One region of the Alteromonas sp. AWQ4_252 genome, then DNA from elsewhere that is predicted to be linked to it. Evidence: predicted binding sites of a transcription regulator. Region 1 holds the regulator's gene; each other region holds the start of a gene.

What was found. Region 1 encodes FNR, which switches genes on or off when oxygen is low (the NO sensors DNR and NnrR bind a similar motif). Its sites were predicted from a motif close to TTGATCTAGATCAA; they were not measured.
Region 2: a site for FNR is predicted at 2,014-2,027, ahead of fliK (flagellar hook-length control protein FliK). Genes of this name have one in related genera too.
Region 3: a site for FNR is predicted at 4,443-4,456, ahead of clpB (ATP-dependent chaperone ClpB). Genes of this name have one in related genera too.

What each region holds. Positions count from the first base shown of each region.
Region 1 covers NZ_JBSWSV010000001.1:2,967,608-2,974,856, reverse strand. Annotated here, with positions in the region: gene ACXACM_RS13170 (heavy metal translocating P-type ATPase) at 1-443, shown strand, start outside; gene ccoS (cbb3-type cytochrome oxidase assembly protein CcoS) at 449-640, shown strand; gene ACXACM_RS13160 (sulfite exporter TauE/SafE family protein) at 633-1,301, shown strand; gene fnr (fumarate/nitrate reduction transcriptional regulator Fnr) at 1,326-2,063, shown strand; gene ttcA (tRNA 2-thiocytidine(32) synthetase TtcA) at 2,211-3,152, shown strand; gene rssA (patatin-like phospholipase RssA) at 3,155-4,060, shown strand; gene ACXACM_RS13140 (DUF2987 domain-containing protein) at 4,084-4,719, opposite strand; gene ACXACM_RS13135 (glucosaminidase domain-containing protein) at 4,722-5,507, opposite strand; gene ACXACM_RS13130 (hypothetical protein) at 5,500-6,207, opposite strand; gene ACXACM_RS13125 (LysE family translocator) at 6,316-6,942, opposite strand; gene cobB (Sir2 family NAD+-dependent deacetylase) at 6,958-7,249, opposite strand, start outside.
Region 2 covers NZ_JBSWSV010000001.1:2,042,514-2,049,762, forward strand. Annotated here, with positions in the region: gene fliK (flagellar hook-length control protein FliK) at 1-1,947, opposite strand, end outside; gene ccmA (cytochrome c biogenesis heme-transporting ATPase CcmA) at 2,131-2,745, shown strand; gene ccmB (heme exporter protein CcmB) at 2,742-3,410, shown strand; gene ACXACM_RS09010 (heme ABC transporter permease) at 3,410-4,165, shown strand; gene ccmD (heme exporter protein CcmD) at 4,155-4,397, shown strand; gene ccmE (cytochrome c maturation protein CcmE) at 4,394-4,858, shown strand; gene ACXACM_RS09025 (heme lyase CcmF/NrfE family subunit) at 4,860-6,845, shown strand; gene ACXACM_RS09030 (redoxin family protein) at 6,854-7,249, shown strand, end outside.
Region 3 covers NZ_JBSWSV010000001.1:3,590,284-3,597,532, reverse strand. Annotated here, with positions in the region: gene ACXACM_RS15800 (LON peptidase substrate-binding domain-containing protein) at 1-328, shown strand, start outside; gene ACXACM_RS15795 (sigma-70 family RNA polymerase sigma factor) at 437-1,048, shown strand; gene ACXACM_RS15790 (ChrR family anti-sigma-E factor) at 1,041-1,730, shown strand; gene ACXACM_RS15785 (outer membrane protein assembly factor BamD) at 1,757-2,524, opposite strand; gene rluD (23S rRNA pseudouridine(1911/1915/1917) synthase RluD) at 2,685-3,668, shown strand; gene pgeF (peptidoglycan editing factor PgeF) at 3,671-4,390, shown strand; gene clpB (ATP-dependent chaperone ClpB) at 4,559-7,129, shown strand; gene prsT (XrtA/PEP-CTERM system TPR-repeat protein PrsT) at 7,178-7,249, opposite strand, start outside.

The DNA of each region.
Region 1 (7,249 bases):
TACAGGAAAATGTAGACAGAGTAGCCAGTGCTATGGCTATTCCTAACGCTATGGGTGAGAAGACGCCCCAAGCTAAATACGATACAGTATTGTCAATGCAGCAAAGTGGCAAGGGGGTCATGATGCTGGGAGATGGCATCAATGATTCGCCTGTTCTTGCAGCAGCCGATGTATCAGTTGCAGTGGGTAATGCCAGTGATGTTGCTAAAAACGCAGCAGATATTCTGCTAATAAACGACAAACTGAATAGCCTGCCTAAGTTGTTTGAAATGGCGCGGCGGGTTACCCGGACAATAAAACAAAATATGGCATGGGCACTAGGCTACAACATGATTGTGCTGCCTTTTGCGATGTCTGGTGTATTAACCCCGTGGATGGCAGTGATTGGCATGAGTTTAAGTAGTATCATTGTCGTTACAAATTCAACGCGCTTATTGAAGTAATCATTATGAGCATTATCTATGTCCTCATTCCTTTAGCGATAATTTTAGTTGCATTGGCCATTGCAATTTTCTTTTGGGCAGTTAAATCTAATCAGTTTGAGGATTTAGATCGACAAGGATATAGTATTTTGTTTGACGACGACCTGCCTCCAGAAGAAAAAAAACTGGCCGAAGAGCGTAAAAAGCTGAATGAATGAACTGGGTTTTCTTTCCTCTCTTCTAATCGGTCTGGCCGGAGGTATTCATTGTATCGGCATGTGCGGTGGTGTCAGTTTGGCAATGAATGCAGCAATACATGCAAGGCGTAACAAATTATTATATACACTCGCGTATAACGCCGGCCGAATATTCAGTTACGTTATTGCCGGAATATTAACTGGCGCATTTGGCCAAATCGCTACACACTACGTGCCTTTATCAGGCCCAATTTTACTCGTTATAAGCTGTATTATGTTAATCGCTATGGCGGCTTACCTGGGAAATTGGTGGCGAGGGCTAACCTATATTGAGCAAGCAGGTTCAATCATCTGGCGCTACTTACAACCACTATCAAAACGCTTTATTCCGTTCAAAACGCCGTTTCATGCTGTTCCCTATGGAATGATTTGGGGCTGGCTACCATGCGGCCTGGTCTACTCAACGCTTACCTGGGCTTTAGCATCGGGAAGTGCTCTGGACGGTGGCCTGATAATGGCTGGGTTTGGTTTAGGTACACTGCCTACTTTAATTGCAACTGCGCTTGGGGCACAATGGCTTTCGAGGCAGCTAAAACAATTTTGGGTCCGTCAAGTTATCGCTTGTAGTTTATTGTGTTACGCGCTCTTGTTGATTGTACGAGTATTCGATACTATACATTAGATTTTTCGCATTTATGGTGAGTTTATGCAACGCCGAACAGATTTTTCTATTCATTGTCAAAATTGTAGCTTTAGTCATCTATGTCTGCCTGTTGCGTTAAACAAGACAGAGGTTGAGTCACTCGACGACATCATCGAAAGAAAAAAGCCTCTGCACAAGCAAGATATTCTCGTAGAAGCGGGTGATAAGTTCACCTCTCTTTACGCTGTGAGAGCAGGCTCGTTTAAGAGTTTTGTAACTGATAAAGAAGGTGAAGAACAAATTATAAGCTTTCATTTTCCCGGTGATATTATTGGCTTCGACGGTCTTCGGGATGAAACTTATCAGAGCTATACACAAGCCCTCGAAACCGCTATGGTCTGCGAGCTACCGTATGCGACACTGGATAAAATAGCTGAACAATTCCCCAAATTACGCCACCAGATCATGCGCTTTATGAGTGCAGAAATAAAACAGGATCACGAAATGATGATGCTGTTAAACAAACGCACTGCTGAAGAACGACTCATTTATTTTATCGCCCATCTATCCGGTCGCTTTGAAGAGCGTGGCTTTTCTCATCGCCAGTTTAATTTGAGTATGACCCGCAATGATATCGGCAACTATTTGGGGCTTACGGTAGAAACTATCAGTCGTTTACTCACCCGCTTTCAAAAGGAAGCTATCCTCAAAGTTGACGGGAAGCTAATTACTATTCTCGATTTTGACGCCATGGATAAAAAGCTCCATTCAATGGACATTCCCACCAACTGTATCGAATAAAATTCAGGCCATCAAAAGACACAGGAGGCCTATCACTTTTGCAACCACGTTTTTTCGCCTGTGCCTTTCTGCGTTATTCTAATTGGCGGCATCGGTTTACTCGGCGTATAATGCACCTTTTGTTTTGACCAACTGTTTTGAATTGCCATGAATCACACTGCCTCTTCTCCACTTACTGAACCGAGCCACAGCGCACAAAGTAAGCAAAAATATAACTTTAACAAACTTCAGAAGCGTCTGAGAAGACACGTGGGTAAAGCAATTGACGACTACAAGATGATCACAGATGGCGACAAAGTCATGGTGTGTTTATCTGGTGGTAAAGACAGCTATACCATGTTGGATATACTGCTTTTCCTGCGCAACATAGCGCCTATACATTTTGATATCGTGGCGGTTAATCTCGACCAAAAGCAGCCCGGGTTTCCAGAGCACATTTTACCTGAATATCTGGCCAGTATTGACGTAGAGTACAAGATAGTCCAGGAAGACACCTACTCTATTGTTAAGGATAAAATTCCTGAAGGTAAAACAACTTGCTCACTGTGCTCGCGGCTTCGGCGCGGGATCCTCTACCGCACAGCCAAGGAAATCGGCGCAACAAAAATTGCATTAGGCCATCATCGTGATGATATGCTCGAGACCCTTTTTCTAAATATGTTCCACGGTGGAAAATTGAAGTCTATGCCACCAAAACTGGTGAGCGACAACGGTGAACATATCGTCATACGCCCATTGGCATACTGCAGTGAAAAAGACATTCAAAAGTACTCTGATGCTGCTTCGTTTCCGATCATACCTTGCAATTTATGCGGCTCTCAGGAAAATCTTCAACGACAGAATATTAAGATGATGCTTCAGGATTGGAATAAACGGTTTCCAGGTCGAATAGAATCCATGTTTCGTGCTATTCAAAACGTCGCGCCTTCGCACTTGGCAGACAAAAATCTCTACAATTTTGCCGACATCACTACAACAGGCTCGCCAGTTGCAGACGGTGACACGGCATTCGATGCTCCCGCTTTTCCTGATGATGATCAAGAGTCATCAACAGCTGCTTCGGTAAATATAGTTAACTTAACGGAATAATAATGAAAATAGGATTAGCTTTAGGCGCTGGTGCAGCTCGCGGCTGGACTCACATTGGCATTATTCAGGCACTTGAAAAATTGGGCGTGCACATTGACATTGTGGCGGGCTGTTCCATTGGTGCTTATGTAGGTGCTGCTTATTCAAGCGGTAAACTCGAGCCTTTAAAAACTTGGGCGTCTTCCCTTACCGAGTGGCAAATATTGTCACTTATGGGTGTAGGCTTACGTAAAGGCGGTATTGCTAGTGGGCAAAAAGTCTTTACCAAGTTGGCAGAGGAATTTTGCGCTGAGACCTTTGAAGAGATGGAGAAGCCCTTCGCAGTTGTCGCCACTGATTTGTATTCTGGTCGTGAAGTTATGTTTAACAATGGGCCAGTAGGTAGTTGTATCCAGGCCTCTTGCGCCATACCGGCATTATTCAGCCCGGTTGCCCATGAAGGCCGCTGGCTGGTCGATGGAGCTGTGGTAAACCCTGTCCCGGTAAACTTATGCCGGCAGCTTGGCGCAGATTTTGTTATCGCGGTAAATCTTAACGCAGACTTTAAACCTCAACGACTGGAAAAACCCACCGTTGAACATGAAAAAATCCAACGCAAAACCGATGACTTCTTTTCTAAAAGTTCAAACCTTGTCAGACAGTGGTTTTCTCCAGAAGACAAAAGTGAAAAACTGAATCCTCCGGGGATCTTAAGTGTAATGAGTAGCTCGCTGGAGATCTTACAAGCCCGAGTCACCCGCTCCAGGCTGGCTGGCGATCCACCCGACGTGTTAATTGAACCCCATTTGTCTGATGTTGGATTAATGGAATTTCACCGCGCAGCAGAACTCTGTGAAGTGGGGGAAAAAACCGTTAATCGTCTTGCTGAAGAAATTCGCTATCAACTTGTTATAGATAGTACAGACTAATTTTGAAAGTTGAGGGCCGGCTGTTACTTAATCGCTTTTGCCGTGATCCGTAAAGGCGCTTCTGGTAACGTAAGGGAATCATGCTCATCGATATAGGATTGGGTTAAAACCAGCATTCCCATGGTGATAGCGGGCCGGTTTCTGTCTGCGGGCATACTAATGTCTTCGTCTTCAAACTGCACAACCAAGCCTTCCACCGTCGGCATCATAAACGACAAAAAACTGCCCATGGCATTGAAAAATGACCGGTATTGCTCTAGCAAAAACTGCAGTTCTTTTTGTGAATATTGGGTTTTCAAAAATGTGGGTTTAGTTTCTAGCTGAACAGACATGTCACACACGTTTGCACGTTCTTCAAAAGCCACTTCAACCTTAGCATCAGCTAATTTGAGGGCTTTTTCAGATGGCAGGGTAAAACGGTTTTCTGGTGACACCACAACAGGGATCACTTGTTTATCTGTGACAATATTCGCCGACGTAATGCCACAGAGGCGCCCTTCCCCGACGCGCAAAAAGCCAAATGCAAATTGCAGCGCTTGCGTATCTTCATGCTCTAGCTTTTTAATGTGGCTATAAAACCGGCTGTATTCTACCTGGATAGTTTCAGCATAAGACGTCGTGCACATGAGTGCTATCAGTAAGACACCTAATTTTACCACGGTTACATATACTCCCTGTTATATCGAATCATTGCCTGAAGCTCTTCAACATAAGCGATACCCCGTTCAGAATAATTCATCAGGCCTTCCGCTAAAGCCACACCGTTGACGGGAAGTTGATTGGCCCTTAGCGTACTGCGAATATTGCGCAATTCTTTGTACGCATTATGACGATTAATATTTCTCATGTAGGTGTATGTAGCTTTTGACAAATTAGGAAAACGTGCCACTTCGTGCTCCAAGCCAGGTGATCGTCGTGACGGGACAAATCCACACCCTTTTCTAAAACACCATAACCCAAAAAAATTGTAGCCTTCTCTGGCAAAACGACTGGTACCCCACGCAGATTCGTTGGCAGCTTGCGCCAGCACCAGAGAAACAGGCAAAATATCTATCCGCCTTAACAGTGTTGCCATTTGTTTTTCGATGTCTGCGTTTTTGTCTACCTGATATTCATTCACTAACCAACTAATTCGTTCATTGTCTTCATCAGAGAGGGTTTCCCCCGTAGACAACTTTCGTTGTAGCGTTTGTATATAATGGCGCAACGACAACAAATATTCGTTTTGCTTTTCCACTTCCGGCTTGAGGTAACTAAAGAAAGCTTCTTTTTTCTCCTGAATATTCTCTATGCTCTTAAAATCAGGTACCGGCTTTCTGGCTTGTTCGGTCATGGGCACGTCCAGTATATCCGGCTCATCAGACGACATAATCCATGCATTAATAACAATAACCAGCAAAATGGCTACCGTAATCAAAACAATTTTCATGGTCTCCCGTTTATGCATCGAACGTTAACTCCTGTTTGTCTAAAGACATATCAGACGGATTTTCTTCGTCAAAAAGCACTACGTAAATTACACCTAAGGTTACAAAGTACAAAGGCATAACAAACAACAAGGCGAACCCAAAAGTCAAAAGGCTCAACAAGAACAATACGAAAAATACAGAGAAAAGAACAATGAACGATAGTATAAATTTATTCACCATTTTACAGGATTGTAAAATAGCATCGAAAATCCCCAGCTTCTTATCGGCAATTAACGGTAATACAAACGTTGTAGCCAGTAACAGGTAAATGCCAGGAACCAGAAGTAGAATGAGGCCAATCTGAACGAGAATAGAAATCAGAAGTTGTGCCAATGCAAGCACAATGACTAACGGTATGTAATTGAAAATATCCAGGGCTCTGACCTGCTGAAATCGAGCTGCAGTTACACCCATCACAGCAATGCCGGCCGTCAGTGGCGCGACGACTAAAATTAAAGCAATATCTATAATACCCTGCTGAGATGGCGAAAGCTGGCTCATCTCCTCTATTGAAAAAAAGTAAGAGAGGAGCACACCACTGGCAATGACAGAAACTAACAGCACAAGGCACCCCTGTAACATGGCACTAAACTGCTTTTTGAGAATTTCCACCGATGTTTTGGCCAGCCAACTGAAATGAAATTGACCATTTGTCTTGATAAGCGCAGATTTGCTCAAAGGGATTTTGTTTAGATCTGACACAGTATTAATTACGTTTGTTCACAGACCTTCATTATAACTGATTAACATCAACAACCCCACGAAATGCTTTGTAATAAAGCGTATTCACATCAGTACAAGCTTTATTGCCAAACCAACCAACAACACGCCCATTGTCCTATCTAGCCAATAGCCCTTTTCCCCAATAAGTTTGGCAACTTTACTTGTACTGAGTAAATAGGAAAGAAAACAAAACCATACCGCTGTAGCAACAGCAAGATAAACACCGTATCCCAGTTTGATAGTAAAGGGTGTGTCAGCACTGATAATGGCGGTAAATAGAGAAAGGAAGAATAAGGTTGCTTTTGGATTAAGGCCGTTAGTCAGAAACCCAATACCAAATGCTTTAGAAAATGAAATAGTGTATTGACCGTTATCGCCTGTTCCTTCTTTGTTACTGTCTTTTTGTGGACCACTTCTTAGCGCGCCATAAGCCAGGTACAACAAATATGCTGCAGCGGCATAACTAAACGCAGTGTACAACCAGGGTGTGGTTTTTATCAAAACGCTTAACCCTACCAAAGAATAAGTCACGTGTAACAGGATCGCCGCTCCAATCCCAAGACTGGTGATAATTGCGATTGTACGCCCATACCTCACGCTGTGTCTGACAACTACTGCGAAATCAGGGCCCGGACTTACCACCGCAACAAGGTGGACTATTGCAATAGTCAGAAATTCTTGTAAATACATGAGTGAAAGAAACTATTATTGGGTGGTTAACGCATATTCGTCAATCAGACTATGCACGAATTGAGGCACAATTTCAGAGGCTCTGCCATGGTAGGATTCATCAAACAACGCGTATCTATCGCTGGGTTGTAAATTGAGTTCCACCGTGCGTGCACCACTGTCTTTGGCTACCTGAACAAAACCAGCAGCAGGATACACCTGACCAGATGTACCGATGGAAATGAAAATATCCGCTTTGGTTAACGCAAGGATGATTTCTTCCATCTGTAGTGGCATTTCACCGAACCAGACAATATCAGGGCGCATA
Region 2 (7,249 bases), 930 kb from region 1:
CATGGTTAAGTGCCAAACTCGACCCTTCTGCGTAGATTTTGAATTTTCATGCTCCCGTTTTTCTTCGGTTCGAAACAATAATTCTGGCGCTTTGTTTTCGTCACGGGTGATGGGAAGTACGTAGTAAAAACTCTCAGTTCCCTGTGTTCGGTTTTCTGCGCCTTGTATTTTTTGTTGCTGATGGTTGGCGAGTAGTGTTTTTACATGCTTGAGGATTTGGGTTCTTTGGTCGAGTGCGGCCATATCACTGGCAACTCTGGACGGAGATTGCCCCGCAACTGACGTACCTATGGTTTTTGCGATCACTGATTCAGGTTTATCAATAATGGCTGACAAGCCAGATTGATTTCGTAATGCTCGCCCTGTGAGGCCAAGTTGTAAAATTGACACCAAAGCACCAAGGAAATCGGAGTTTGAGGGCGGAGCTAAAATGGCCGTAGGTGTGGTGACCAGCGAATGGGCTGTTAGCACCTGTTTAATGGTATTTGCCAATGCATCTGGTGTCGCTGGAGCCGAACTTTCTGCAGAAGCGACATTTTGAGTTGCAGATGAGGGCGGCTTTACAGCAGTGAGGGGGCCAACGGCTATTTTGTTTAACCACTGTTGAGTAATGCTGGTCGTTGCTGGAGCATGAGTGGAATGAGTTCGCAAAATCTGCACTAATTTACCCAGTGCTTCATTGGTAGAACCTGTTTCGGCTAAAAGCTGCCTGGAAAGCTGGCGGATCTTTTCCTGAACAACGGGAATATCACTGTGACTAATCTTACTGGAGCTCTTTACTTCGCTATCCAGGCGCGGGGTATTATTGGTAGTAGGGGTTGCAGGTATACTTTCAGGGGGAACTTGGCCGCTTTTGCTGTGATGCTCCATCGAAGCAGGCGTTTTTACAGCATCATTACTAATTGTGGGGGCGTGAACCTGTGAAGTGGACGAGTTAGAAGACTGTGCCTGCGCGCTAGAAGGCACAGCATTGCTGGATGCGACGGCGGTAGCTGGAAGCGGCTGCAGAGAAATTGCTTTCGCTTGTGGTACTTTATTTAAAATAGACACGACACGTTCTGGCAACGTCAGTTTTGCTATATTCAAGGTGTCGACTGGCTGTGGAGCTACTGGGAACTGGAGTACCGGGCGACTTTGAACCCCCTGTACACTTAACTGTGCATTTTTTAATGTCATCGAGGCGCTGACAATCGCAGGTTGCCGTGGTTGTGCTGGAAGAAGCACATCAGAGACATGCTTTGGTGGCGCCCCCTCAATTTTAATTCCCTCAGTACCGAGCCCCTTTACCAACGCAAGCTTAACCAAGGGAGATGTTATCTGAACTGCAGACTGAAGAGTGTGCTTGGGCGGGATACTGCTAATTGTGACTGGCCAGTTTTTTTGATTTTGTTGAAATTCAGGCGCCTGTATGTGAACCTTTATTTTCTCTTGCGAAGAAAAAAGAGGGGTGTTGTTCGGTGTTGGTATCGTGACAGTAGGAGAGCCTGGTAATTGCAGAGAAACGGAAAGTCTCTGCGAACTTGCCTGTTCAACCACACCGTGAAGGTACAGTCCTTTTGATAAAGTCGGACTTTGTATACTTGCAAGGGTGATGGCGTCAGCCAGGGTTCTCACCAGTCGCTGAACATCAGCTTGATTCAGTGTCGTAGTTTGCTTTATTGGTAAAAAGTCAAACAGCGTGACAGATGAGCCGGTTTTCCCAATTGAGAAAGTAGCAGACTCTTTCAGAGATAGCTGACCCTGGGTTTGCACAGATAGCGTTTGTGGTGATGCTGGTTCTGAAGGCACCTGAATGTGTACCGAATTACCGCTCTGGGCAACCGATACACGGGTTTGCAACAATGACGTCAGCAGAGGAGAAACCGCTTTTTGTTTAATCAGGTCTTCAGTTGAGGCCTTGTCAGGGCTCGTCAGCAATGCTGCAATCTGTGTATTCATATCAACCATATCGGCAGCCTCGGTGAAAACTCAACGTCGTATTGTTTGAGCGCCTTTTATTTGACTTTGTTTGTTTTGAACTAAATCATAAAAAAGTTTAATAGCATGACGGGTTTGATGCGATTCCCAGCGCCTATGGTAGAATGCCATCGATAACTTTTCACAAAGTATTAATAATCATAAGGGTAGTCGGTGCTGGAAGCCAGACATCTTAGCTGTATAAAGAAAGATCGCGTTCTGTTTGACGGGCTTTCGCTACAACTACGGGAAAGTGAACTGATGTATTTGCGGGGGCCCAATGGTGCCGGTAAAACCAGTTTGCTTCGCATTCTGTCAGGATTGGCTCAGCCCGCAAGTGGCGATGTTACCTGGCGGGGCAAGCCGTTGGATTTGCCGTGGTATCGGGAAATGATTTATGTTGGTCATAAATCCGGGGTTAATGGCACGCTGACCGCACTTGAAAATTTACGATTTTGGTGTTGCCAACACGCAGTCAACGTATCTGATGCACATATTCTGGATGTTTTGTCAGTGCTCGAATTAGTTGGTTTAGAGGATATGCCTTGCCGTATGTTGTCTGCCGGCCAGCAGCGAAGAGTTGCGTTGGCAAAATTGTGGCTAAAACCAGCCACCGTATGGCTGTTGGATGAACCCTTTACCGCACTGGACGTTGAGGGCGTTTTGCAACTTGAGCAGGTAATGTGTCAGCATGTGAAAGCCGGTGGTGCAATCCTGGCCACGTCCCATCAGCCATTGTCGGCCGTTGCCGGACCTTTGACTTTTTTCGATTTGGAGTACCGAATTTGAGTGGTGTAACGCAGGGCGTTCTTCGGCGGGAACTGGCTCTGGCATTCAGGCAAAGAGCGGAGCTATTACAGCCCTTGATGTTTCTGTTAATGGTGGTGACCTTGTTTCCCCTCGGGGTTGGGCCGGGTTCTGAGACGCTTCAGCGGATAGGGCCTGGTGTAATATGGATTGCAGCTATTCTTTCGTCACTCATGGGTATGGAACGCCTCTTCCGTGACGATTTTCAGGACGGTTCACTTGAACAACTTCAGGTGTCTGGTATCCCTCTTTACATCGTCGCCTTAGTAAAGGTGTTAAGCCACTGGCTGGTGACGTTTCTGCCACTGTTGTTATTGTCACCACTGTTAGCCATGTTTTTGAATCTGACATTCGACATGTACAAGGCACTCATACTGACGCTTTTACTCGGTACCCCGTTATTATCATTGATTGGCGCAATAGCGGTGGGGCTGACCGTGGGCCTTCAACGAGGTAGTGTTTTGCTTGCACTTTTATTGATCCCCGTATTTATTCCTTTATTGATTTTCGCCACCTCTGCCGTGGACGCTGCTGCCTTGCAGTTACCTTATCGCAGCCAGGTTGCTATTATCGGTGCCATGCTCTTATTTGCACTGGCGGCGGCACCGTCGGCCATCGCGTATTCGTTAAAAGTGAGTCAAAACTGATGTGGAAATGGATGCATCCTTACGCTAAACCAGAAAGGGCTTATGCCCTGTGTCAAACCTTGTTGCCCTGGTTTTGGAGTCTTGCTTTAACGTGCCTTGTTGTAGGTTCTGTTTGGGGGTTGGCATTTGCACCTCAGGATTATCAACAAGGAGATTCGTTTCGGATCATTTACATTCATGTACCAAGTGCCATGCTTTCGATGAGTACCTATGTTGCCATGGCGGTTGCCGCGCTGGTGGGCATGGTTTGGCAATGGCGCACAGCTTACATGGCAATGATAGCGATGGCTCCCGTGGGTGCGGTCATGACATTAATCGCTCTGTTTACAGGGGCTGCATGGGGGAAACCCATGTGGGGTACCTGGTGGGAATGGGACGCAAGGCTAACTTCCGAACTTATTTTGTTGTTTTTGTATCTGGGCGTTATCGCTCTTTACGGTGCTTTTGAAGATAAATTACAAGCAGGCAAAGCCGCCGGTGTTATGTCATTGGTAGGCGTGGTGAATATCCCTATTATTCACTTTTCAGTAGAGTGGTGGAATACCTTGCACCAAGGTGCCACCATTACCAAGTTTGATAAACCATCCATGGCCCCTGAAATGCTATGGCCATTATTGATAAACATTGTCGGGTTTGCCTGCTTTATTGGGGCAGTCACGCTTATGCGAATGAAAAACGAAATAGTACGCAGAGAATTGCATCGTCCCTGGGTACAACACCTCGTAAGCGAAAAGGAGCCTGGTAATGCAGTTTGATTCGATGGCAGACTTTTTGGCAATGGGTGGGTATGGCTTTTACGTTTGGCTTTCCTTTGGCTTTACAGGAATGAGCTTGTTGGCTATTGTCGTGCAGACAATACTGGCGCAACGAACCCTTAAAAATCAAATTAGCGCGGAAACACAGCGTAGAAAGCGCATTCAACACGCTGAAAATAAACGCGCAAACCATGTCTCTATTCCTTCCGTTCCAGACAAGGCAGAAAAATGAATCCACGTAGAAAGCAACGACTTATGGCCGTCGGTTTTATTGGTGTTTTACTCACCGGAGCGGTGTCTCTTATGTTGTTCGCGTTGTCAGATAGCATCGATCTTTTCTATACACCTTCTCAAATCGTCGACGGCAGGGACGGAAAAAAACCTGATATCGGCCAGCGGCTTCGCATAGGAGGTATGGTTGTACCCGGCAGTGTAGTCAGAGATTCAGAAACCCTGGCTGTCAGTTTTGACTTAGTCGATACGGGCCCCACTGTCACTGTTCAGTACACGGGAATTTTGCCAGATTTATTCCGTGAAGGTCAGGGAATTGTGGCAACCGGAGTGTTAACGGAAAAGACGGTAATCAAAGCTCAGGAAGTACTGGCTAAACACGATGAGGAATACATGCCGCCAGAACTTGCAGAACAAATGAAGGGGATAAAACACGTAAAGCCTGAGCAACCGGGAGTTTAACATGATACCCGAGCTTGGAAATGTATCTCTGACACTGGCATTACTTTGCGCTATTTTACTGGCTGTTTACCCTATGTGGGGAGCACACATAAATCATCGCCTTCTGATGGGGACAGCGAAACCGCTGGCGGCGGGGATGTTTGTATTTACTCTTATTGCATTTGTCGCGCTGATTTACGCATTTTTAACTGATGATTTCAGTGTGGTTTATGTGGCACAGCATTCAAACAGCAAACTTCCAGATTATTATAAAGTGACTGCTGTGTGGGGTGGCCATGAAGGCTCATTTTTGCTTTGGGTACTCATGTTGTCAGTATGGACTGCATCTGTTGCTGTATTTAGCAAAGGGATCCCAGACGAGATGGTATCAAGAGTGCTGTCTGTACTAGGGGTTATTGCTATCGGCTTTTACCTGTTTATGTTGCTGACTTCAAACCCATTTGACACCATGCTGCCATTTTTTCCTGTTGATGGCAGAGACCTCAATCCCTTACTACAAGACTTTGGCATGATTATCCATCCTCCCATGCTGTATATGGGGTATGTAGGGTTTTCTGTCGCTTTTGCGTTTGCCGTGTCAGCGTTAATTTCAGGCAAGCTCGATTCTACATGGGCTCGATGGTCTCGGCCCTGGGTTATTGCAGCCTGGGCGTTTCTGACCTTGGGAATTGCACTGGGTAGTTGGTGGGCCTATTACGAACTTGGCTGGGGCGGCTGGTGGTTTTGGGATCCTGTTGAAAACGCCTCCTTTATGCCCTGGCTGGTTGGTACAGCTCTTATTCATTCGTTAGCTGTTACCGAAAAGCGCAAAGTATTCAAGTCCTGGACGGTTTTACTGGCTATCGCGGCCTTTTCCCTGAGTTTGCTCGGTACTTTTCTGGTGCGTTCCGGGGTTATTGTATCTGTGCATTCATTTGCCAGTGACCCCTCCCGAGGATTGTTTATTCTTGGGATCCTGGTGGTACTCAGTGGAACGGCGTTACTTTTGTACGCCTTGCGCGCCTCTGAATTGAGATCGCCAGGGCGTTACAGTACATTTTCAAGGGAAGTGCTGTTGATTGGCAACAACGTTTTTTTGTGTGCAGCTACCATTGTCGTGTTACTTGGTACCTTGCTGCCGTTAGTGCACAAAGAACTCGGTCTGGGCTCTATTTCTATTGGCGCCCCCTTCTTCAATCAAATGTTTACACTGCTGATCGTCCCGTTCGTATTTATGCTTGGAATTGGTCCGTTGACACGCTGGAAGCAGCAGTCGGCGCAAGCTATGAGTAAACAGTTCTGGACTGCCCTGGGGTTGAGTATTTCTGCAGGCGTACTCATTAATTTTAGCTATGATGAGCCTACCTACATGGCCGCACTGGGACTGGTTCTCGCTGCCTGGGTTTTAATCACAACCGTACAAGAAGTCATGCAGCGTATTGATGCGCTTCCCGATGCCAGTGTCATATCAAAACTTACCCGTTTGACGCCAAGCCACTGGGGAATGGTGCTGGGCCACATTGGCTTTGCTGTTACCCTTATTGGCATAACCTTAGTGTCTAATTATGAATTGGAACGAGATATTCGAATGGCGCCGGGTGAGCGTGCTGAATTGGGCGGTTATACCTTTCACTTCACTGGTGTTAAACCATTTAAAGGGCCAAATTATACTGCGGATGTTGGTGTGTTTGACGTTTATCAAGACGGTGAGAAAATTATCCACTTGGAGCCAGAAAAGCGATTGTATACCGTGCAGAGAATGCCGATGACGGAAGCCGGAATACACTCTACTTTGTTCCGAGATTTGTTTATTGCACTAGGTGAGCCCTTAGACGATGGTGCATGGGCAGTTCGGGTATATATCAAACCCTTTGTTATTTGGATTTGGGGCGGAGCGGCAATTATGTCCCTCGGCGGACTGTGTTCCTTGTCTGATAAACGCTACAGAATGGCCAAACTCAAGGCTGTGAAGAAAGCCGTTACCCCTTTTGTTAGCGCGGAAAGTTAAGAGAATTTATGAAAAAAACGTGGTTGTTTGTAATCCCAGTATCAGCTTTCCTCATAGTAGTCATTTTTCTTTTTATGGGGCTGTTTTCGAATCCCAGACAAATGGATTCTCAAGCGGATGGAAAGCCATTACCTGACTTTTCTTTACCAGATTTAATGGCCCCGGATACAATGTACACGCCGGAGAGTCTTAAGGGTGAAGTTACAATACTGAATGTGTGGGGGGTGTGGTGCGTAACCTGTGCCGTTGAGATGCCTTATTTGACGAGGTTACGCCAGGATGCAGGTGTACGGTTTGTTGGTTTGTACTTCGATCAGGATCTAGACCCTGACTTTGGTACCAAGACGCTTACCCGGGTACAACAGGAAGTCACGGATATGTTGAGCCGATACGGCAACCCCTAT
Region 3 (7,249 bases), 620 kb from region 1:
AAAGGTTGCTGGTTTAGAAAGTGTAGAGGTGAGTAACATTGTTACCCAGGCCGATGGTCTTCGAACAGCACAGTGCGAAAGGTTGTCTTCCTGGCATTGTGATATATCACCTCATCGACTTTCACCTATAGACGACAGATTGAAGGAAATTTTTGAGCGCTACCCAGACCTCGCTGAGCTTTACGAAGAGTTTCACTACAACGACCCCGTTTGGGTCATGCAGCGATGGTTGGAGTTGTTACCGGTAGATGCCAAGCAGAAACAATATTTTCTTAAACAGGCCGATTGCAAGAGTTTATTGAGTTACCTTGCAGCGCTGGTTCAGTAACTGACCGTGTAAAATTTACTGGGCAAGCTGGTTAAGATTACATTTCTTTCACTTTCTTGATTTCGTTGTCTATAGAAACTATTAACCTGATAGGATATGGACAAGATTATGTTAGTTGGAATTCCTGTGGACCAAAGAAACAGCGTTACCAAACCAAAAGATTGTGCGACTGAAATGTCAGGCTATATCGTTAAGGTTGCCGAAAACCGTTGTAGACTGTCATTTGCCAGGGTATTTGGGTATTTTGCCCCCCGACTTCGCTCATATGCGCTTAAACAAATGAGTAATGAAGCTTTGGCTATGGAGCTTGTCCAGGACACAATGTCTAACGTGTGGCAAAAAGCTCACTTATTTAACGCCGAAAAGGGCAGTCCCTCCACTTGGATTTTTACCATTGCACGTAACATTCGTTTCGACATGCTTCGCAAACTTCAAAACCGCAAAGAAGATGTATGCTCTGATGATCTCTGGCCCGTCTTGTGTGAGCAAACCGCAGACGCCAATGAAACATCTCTCGATGAACAGATAACTCTTGAACAAATCGGCTTCATGTTTGAAGACTTGCCAGTGAAGCAAAAAGCGGTGATTGAAGCGATTTACATCGACGGTAAATCACAACAAGAAGTTGCCGACGAACTCAGTATCCCTCTTGGTACCGTAAAGTCACGAACCCGTTTAGCACTGCAACGACTCAAGGGTATGCTTAACGCTCATGATTAGGTTTCACCCCAGTATTGAGCAGTTAACGCAGTATGCTCAAGGGACTCTATCTCCAGTTGAATCCATAATGGTATCCGCACATTGTGACATGTGCGGCCGTTGTAAGAAAGTTGTGCTGGAAACCACCGAAAACATGGCCGCACAGGCCTTTGACTTTTCATCACATGACAGCATGTTGGACGAACAACTTGGTGCCATGCTGTCGAATATTACCATGCTTCCTGAGATGTCTACGTTCGGAAGCCGTGAGCAGACCTCAAACCCACTGTCGGTTGAACAGATAGAATTAGACGGTAAGGTTTTTGCTATCCCCCGAACGCTACAAACATTTGCCGGTAAAATCGGAAATTGGAGCGGTCTTGTTGGCAAGTTGTGGCAGGCGCCTGTTGACCTAGGCTATTCTGGAGTCGCGAATTTTATTTATATGGGTAATGGAGGCAGTGTGCCCGAGCACACTCACCGAGGGGTGGAATTCACTTTAGTACTTGACGGTGAATTTAGTGATGGATTACATCATTACCGCACAGGTGACTTTATTAAAATGGACGGCGACCATACTCATGCCCCGCAATCCACACACCCATCAGGGTGTTTAGTGTTTAGTATTTTAGACCAGCCGTTACACTTCACTTCGGGCATAGCCCGTCTGCTCAATCCATTTAGTCACTTGTTTTTTAGATAAAAAAGGCACCATATGGTGCCTGAATGTTAACTTAGAAAATCACTGTCCGGAAAGTTTAACTGCAACGTTTTAATTGCGTTATTCTTGAGATCAGTTAAACCCAGCTGATCATAACTGGATACCATGATTTCTAGTGCCTCCTGAACGTGTTCAGAATTGGGGAAGTGTTCCAGCACATATCTTCCTCTGTTTGCCGCCGCCACATAAGCTTCTCTGCGCATGTAAAACCTAGCGATGGCAATTTCATATTTTGCCAACCTGTTTTTAATGAAGAGCATGCGTTTTTTGGCGTCAGCAGCGTACTTGCTATCGGGGTATTGTTGTATCAATCGACGAAAATCTTCAAAAGCTTCTCTTGATTTAGATGGGTCCCTATCAGAGCGGTCTATTTGCATCAGCTCCTGGAACATATTGGAATCAGCTTCCATATTTGTCAGGCCGCGCATGTAAAAAGCGTAATCCACATCAGAATGGTTGGGATTTAACCGAACAAATCTGTCGATAGTTGCCAGGGTTTCGTCAATACGACCGGATTTGTAGTAGCTGTATATCAAGTCTAACTGCACTTGATTCGATAAAGGGCCAAATGGGTAGCGGGAGTCCAGCTCACTCAGCATGGTGGATGCTGACCCAAAGTTACCGTTTTGCATATTGCGTTTTGCGCTATCGTACATTTGTTGGGCGCCCATATTGGCCAGGGCCGCGCGCTCCTGTGTATCATCGTTGGAGCTACATCCCGCCATACTTACCATGACACCAACGACGACTGGCATCATTAATCGAATTGATTTCATATCTTTGTCTATTCCTGCTTAACCGACTGATACGTGTTTTGCATTTGTTGCAGCATTCTAGCGCACTCAAACCAGGAAACTCCACATAAAAACAGGAAAGTTTCCTTCTCATTACCGTAAAGTTGGTATAATACGCTTTTTGTAATAGCGAAAGAGTTTTATGAGCCAGCCTGAAAACACAGTCAGACTTGAAGCGAATACCGGGCCACACCACTATGGCATGAGATTAGATCAGGTTTTGGCTGATTTGTTCCCTGAATATTCACGATCGAAGTTAAAAAGTTGGATTTTAGACGGTAATGTGACCGTTGATGGTGATGTGTTGGTGACACCTAAGCATAAAATGCTGGGTGATGAGTACATACAGATTGCTGCCTTGATGGAAGTACAAATATCCAGTAAACCTCAGGATATTGAACTGGATATTGTGTATGAAGATGACGCCATCCTGGTAATTAACAAACCCGCTGATCTTGTTGTTCACCCTGGGGCAGGGAACCAGGACGGGACTATCCTAAACGCATTGTTATCTCACGTTCCGGATATCGATATTGTCCCAAGGGCAGGGATAGTGCATCGACTGGACAAAGACACTACAGGGCTAATGGTCGTTGCGAAAACAGTGCCTGCGCAAACACATCTTGTGAATCAGTTGCAAGAGCGGGTTATGAGCCGGGAGTACGAAGCCCTAGCGTATGGCACTATGGTCGCTGGTGGGGTTGTTGATGCGCCTATTGGCAGACACCCCACTAAACGCACGTTAATGGCAGTGCGGGAATTCGGCAAGCCGGCTGTGACCCATTACCGGGTGATGGAAAAGTTTAGATCCCATACTCATCTGCGTTTGAAATTAGAGACAGGTAGAACCCATCAGATCCGTGTTCATATGGCTCATGTCAAACATCCCTTGGTTGGCGACCCTGCGTATGGTGGACGTCCGCGATTGCCTAAAGGCGCTTCTGAAGCTTGCGTGAATGCTTTGCGAGGTTTTCAGCGTCAGGCACTTCACGCCGCTCAGTTATCCTTGTTTCACCCTGAAAGTGGAGAGTGGATGACTTGGCAAGCGCCTCTTCCGGAAGACATGGTCTCACTAATAGCTGCGGTGCGGGAAGATACCGCTCTACACGGTTTGGATGACGTGTGACTATGACTGTCGTTGTTCCTGACGTGAATTTCCCAGAGCGTGTTTTCGCTTATTGTTCGATGCGACAAGGTGGGCTCAGCAGTGGCGCTTATAGCAGCTTAAATGTCGGCTTGCATGTAGGCGATGACAAGGTAACCGTTGTCAGGAACCGGGAACAACTGCCTTACCATAACAAAATTCAGTGGTTAGAACAGGTGCACAGCAATACCTGTATTACGCTGCCCAGTGAGGAGCGCGAGGCGGATGCATCAATAAGTCGGCACGTGGCTTTTGCGTGTGCTGTGATGACAGCAGATTGCGTCCCTATACTGCTCAGTAACACTGAGGGCACCGAAGTTGCTGCGATTCATGCCGGATGGAAAGGCTTGGCGTCAGGTATTGTTGCTCGTACAATCGAATCAATGAGTTCTCGTAACGATAATCTTATGGCGTGGATAGGCCCGGCCATTAGTCAGGCGAATTACGAAGTATCGCCAGAAGTTGTGGAGCATTTTGCTCCTTGTAGATCAAGCTACCGGTCTAGTGATAACTCTGGGAAATTTTTGTTGGACTTGCCCGCTATTACTTTTAGTCAACTGCGCCAGGTCGGTGTGGATAACATCACTAAAAGCGATGTTTGTACTTATGAGAGAGACTCACAATTTTTTTCCCACCGCAGGAGCGTACACGAGGGAACTACACCTTGTGGACGTCAGGTGTCAGTAATCGGTTTTAAATATTAACGGTTTTGTTCATGAGAGCTTATATAAATAATCTTGGTCTGGTTAATTTAACTTGATATTGATCAAAACTTTTGTCCGTTTATTTGTCTCGTCAGTTGAATCCCTCTAAATCCATACCCATAAATAAGTCGTGTTAATCTTTGCGATATATTGGCAGGGGATGGTTTCATGCGATTAGACAGATTTACCAGTAAATTCCAATTAGCGATTTCTGACGCACAGTCTTTAGCACTGGGTCGGGATCATCAGTTCATAGAACCGGTGCACTTAATGACTGCACTGTTAAATCAGCAGGGTGGATCCGTTCGTCCATTGCTCGATCAGGCGCAGGTTAACGTGAATGCCCTTCGCTCTGCCTTGGCCGAAGCGATCGAGCGCCTGCCCAGAGTTGAAGGTATTGGCGGTGATGTTCAGCTTGGCAAAGACAGCGGTATTCTGCTTAATTTATGTGACAAAATTGCCCAGCAGAGAAAAGATGAATATATCACGTCGGAAATTTTTGTTTTAGCGGCATTGCAAGACAAAGGAAAGTTAGGCGAATTGCTTCGCAGTCTTAATATGTCTAAAGAGCAGATAGAAACCGCAATCGATAAAATGCGTGGTGGTCAGAAAGTTACTGATCCGAATGCCGAAGACGTTCGGCAGGCTTTAGAAAAATATACTACTGACCTTACCGAACGAGCCGAACAAGGTAAGCTTGACCCAGTTATTGGCCGCGATGATGAGATAAGACGAACAGTACAGGTTCTGCAACGTCGCACGAAAAACAACCCTGTGCTTATAGGTGAACCCGGCGTGGGTAAAACGGCCATCGTCGAAGGGCTAGCTCAGCGTATTATCAATGGTGAAGTTCCTGAGGGTCTTAAAAACAAGCGGGTACTTTCTTTAGATATGGGCGCGCTGGTGGCAGGCGCTAAATACAGGGGTGAATTCGAGGAACGGTTAAAAGCTGTACTGAACGAACTGTCCAAGGAGGAGGGAAGGGTTATTCTCTTCATCGACGAGTTACACACCATGGTTGGGGCAGGTAAGTCCGACGGTGCCATGGACGCCGGAAATATGCTCAAGCCTGCTTTGGCTCGCGGTGAACTGCATTGTGTGGGTGCGACCACATTGGATGAATACCGTCAGTATATTGAAAAAGATGCTGCTTTAGAGCGTCGTTTCCAAAAGGTTCTGGTTGATGAACCGAGCGTGGAAGATACCATTGCTATTTTGCGCGGTTTGAAAGAACGCTATGAGCTCCATCATTCGGTAGATATAACTGATCCGGCCATTGTTGCCGCAGCAACCTTGTCCCATCGCTATATTAGTGATCGCCAGCTTCCCGACAAAGCTATTGATCTTATTGATGAAGCAGCATCGAGTATCCGTCTACAAATAGACTCTAAGCCTGAAGATATGGACAGGCTGGAGCGTCGCATCATCCAGCTCAAATTGGAAGAACAAGCGCTAGCGAAAGAAACTGACGGCGAAAGCCATAAACGGTTAGAAATGATTGAGCTGGAGCGCGAGCAAGCCGAGAATAAGTTAGGCGAGCTGGATAAGATATGGCGTGAAGAAAAAGATGCCATGCAAGGAACCCAGTCAATCAAGACTGAACTGGAACAAGCTAAGCTCGATATGGAAATTGCCAGGCGTGCATCTGACTTAAATCGTATGTCTGAATTGCAATACGGTCGAATTCCTGAACTTGAAATGAAGCTTGAGAAGGCTGCAGAGAGTGAAACTCGTGAAACACTGCTGCTGAAAAACAAAGTGACAGACAGTGAAATCGCAGAGGTGCTGTCTCGCTGGACTGGTATTCCTGTAGCCAAAATGTTGGAAGGTGAGCGGGACAAACTGTTAAGAATGGAAGAGGTTTTACACAAACGTGTTGTAGGACAGGCAGAGGCAGTAAATGCGGTATCCAATGCGATACGCCGTTCTAGGTCTGGTCTTGCAGATCCCAATCGCCCTATTGGCTCTTTCCTTTTCTTAGGTCCAACAGGGGTAGGAAAAACAGAATTATCAAAAGCACTGGCCGGTTTTTTGTTCGACACGGAAGCAGCGTTAGTTCGTATTGATATGTCTGAATTTATGGAAAAGCATTCTGTGTCCCGTCTGGTTGGGGCGCCACCGGGTTACGTAGGTTATGAGGAGGGAGGCTATCTTACAGAAGCCGTTCGCAGAAAACCTTATTCGGTGATCCTGTTGGATGAAGTTGAAAAAGCGCACCCGGATGTTTTTAATATTCTATTACAGGTGCTTGATGATGGTCGACTGACAGATGGACAAGGCAGAACCGTTGATTTCAAAAACACGGTTGTGATCATGACATCAAACTTGGGTTCTGATGTTATTCAGGATGCCCATGGAGATGACCAATATGACGAAATGAAGCGTCGTGTAATGTCAGTAGTGGGGCAACACTTCAGGCCTGAGTTTATTAACAGAGTTGATGACTTAGTGGTATTTCATCCCCTTGGTAAAGAGCAGATTAAGTCTATTGCAAAAATTCAGTTGGCATCACTACGCCAACGCTTGGCTACGAAGGGCTACAAGCTGGAGTTATCAGGTGCTGCTATGGATAAGATCGCAGACGCTGGTTTCGACCCTGTCTTTGGCGCCAGACCGTTGAAACGGGCCATTCAGACGCAGATCGAAAACCCGTTAGCGCAGCAGTTGTTGTCTGGCGTGCTGATGCCAGAATCTACAATTCGGATAGATGTGAAAGACGACGAACTTGTCGTGGTATAAACTAAAAACCCCTGGTGAAGGCCAGGGGTTTTTAGTTAAATATTTCTGCTACATAGTTTCTAATAGCTTCGATGCTTGTGACTTTCCGTTGTAATCACTTTCTGCATAAGCTGCAATTTC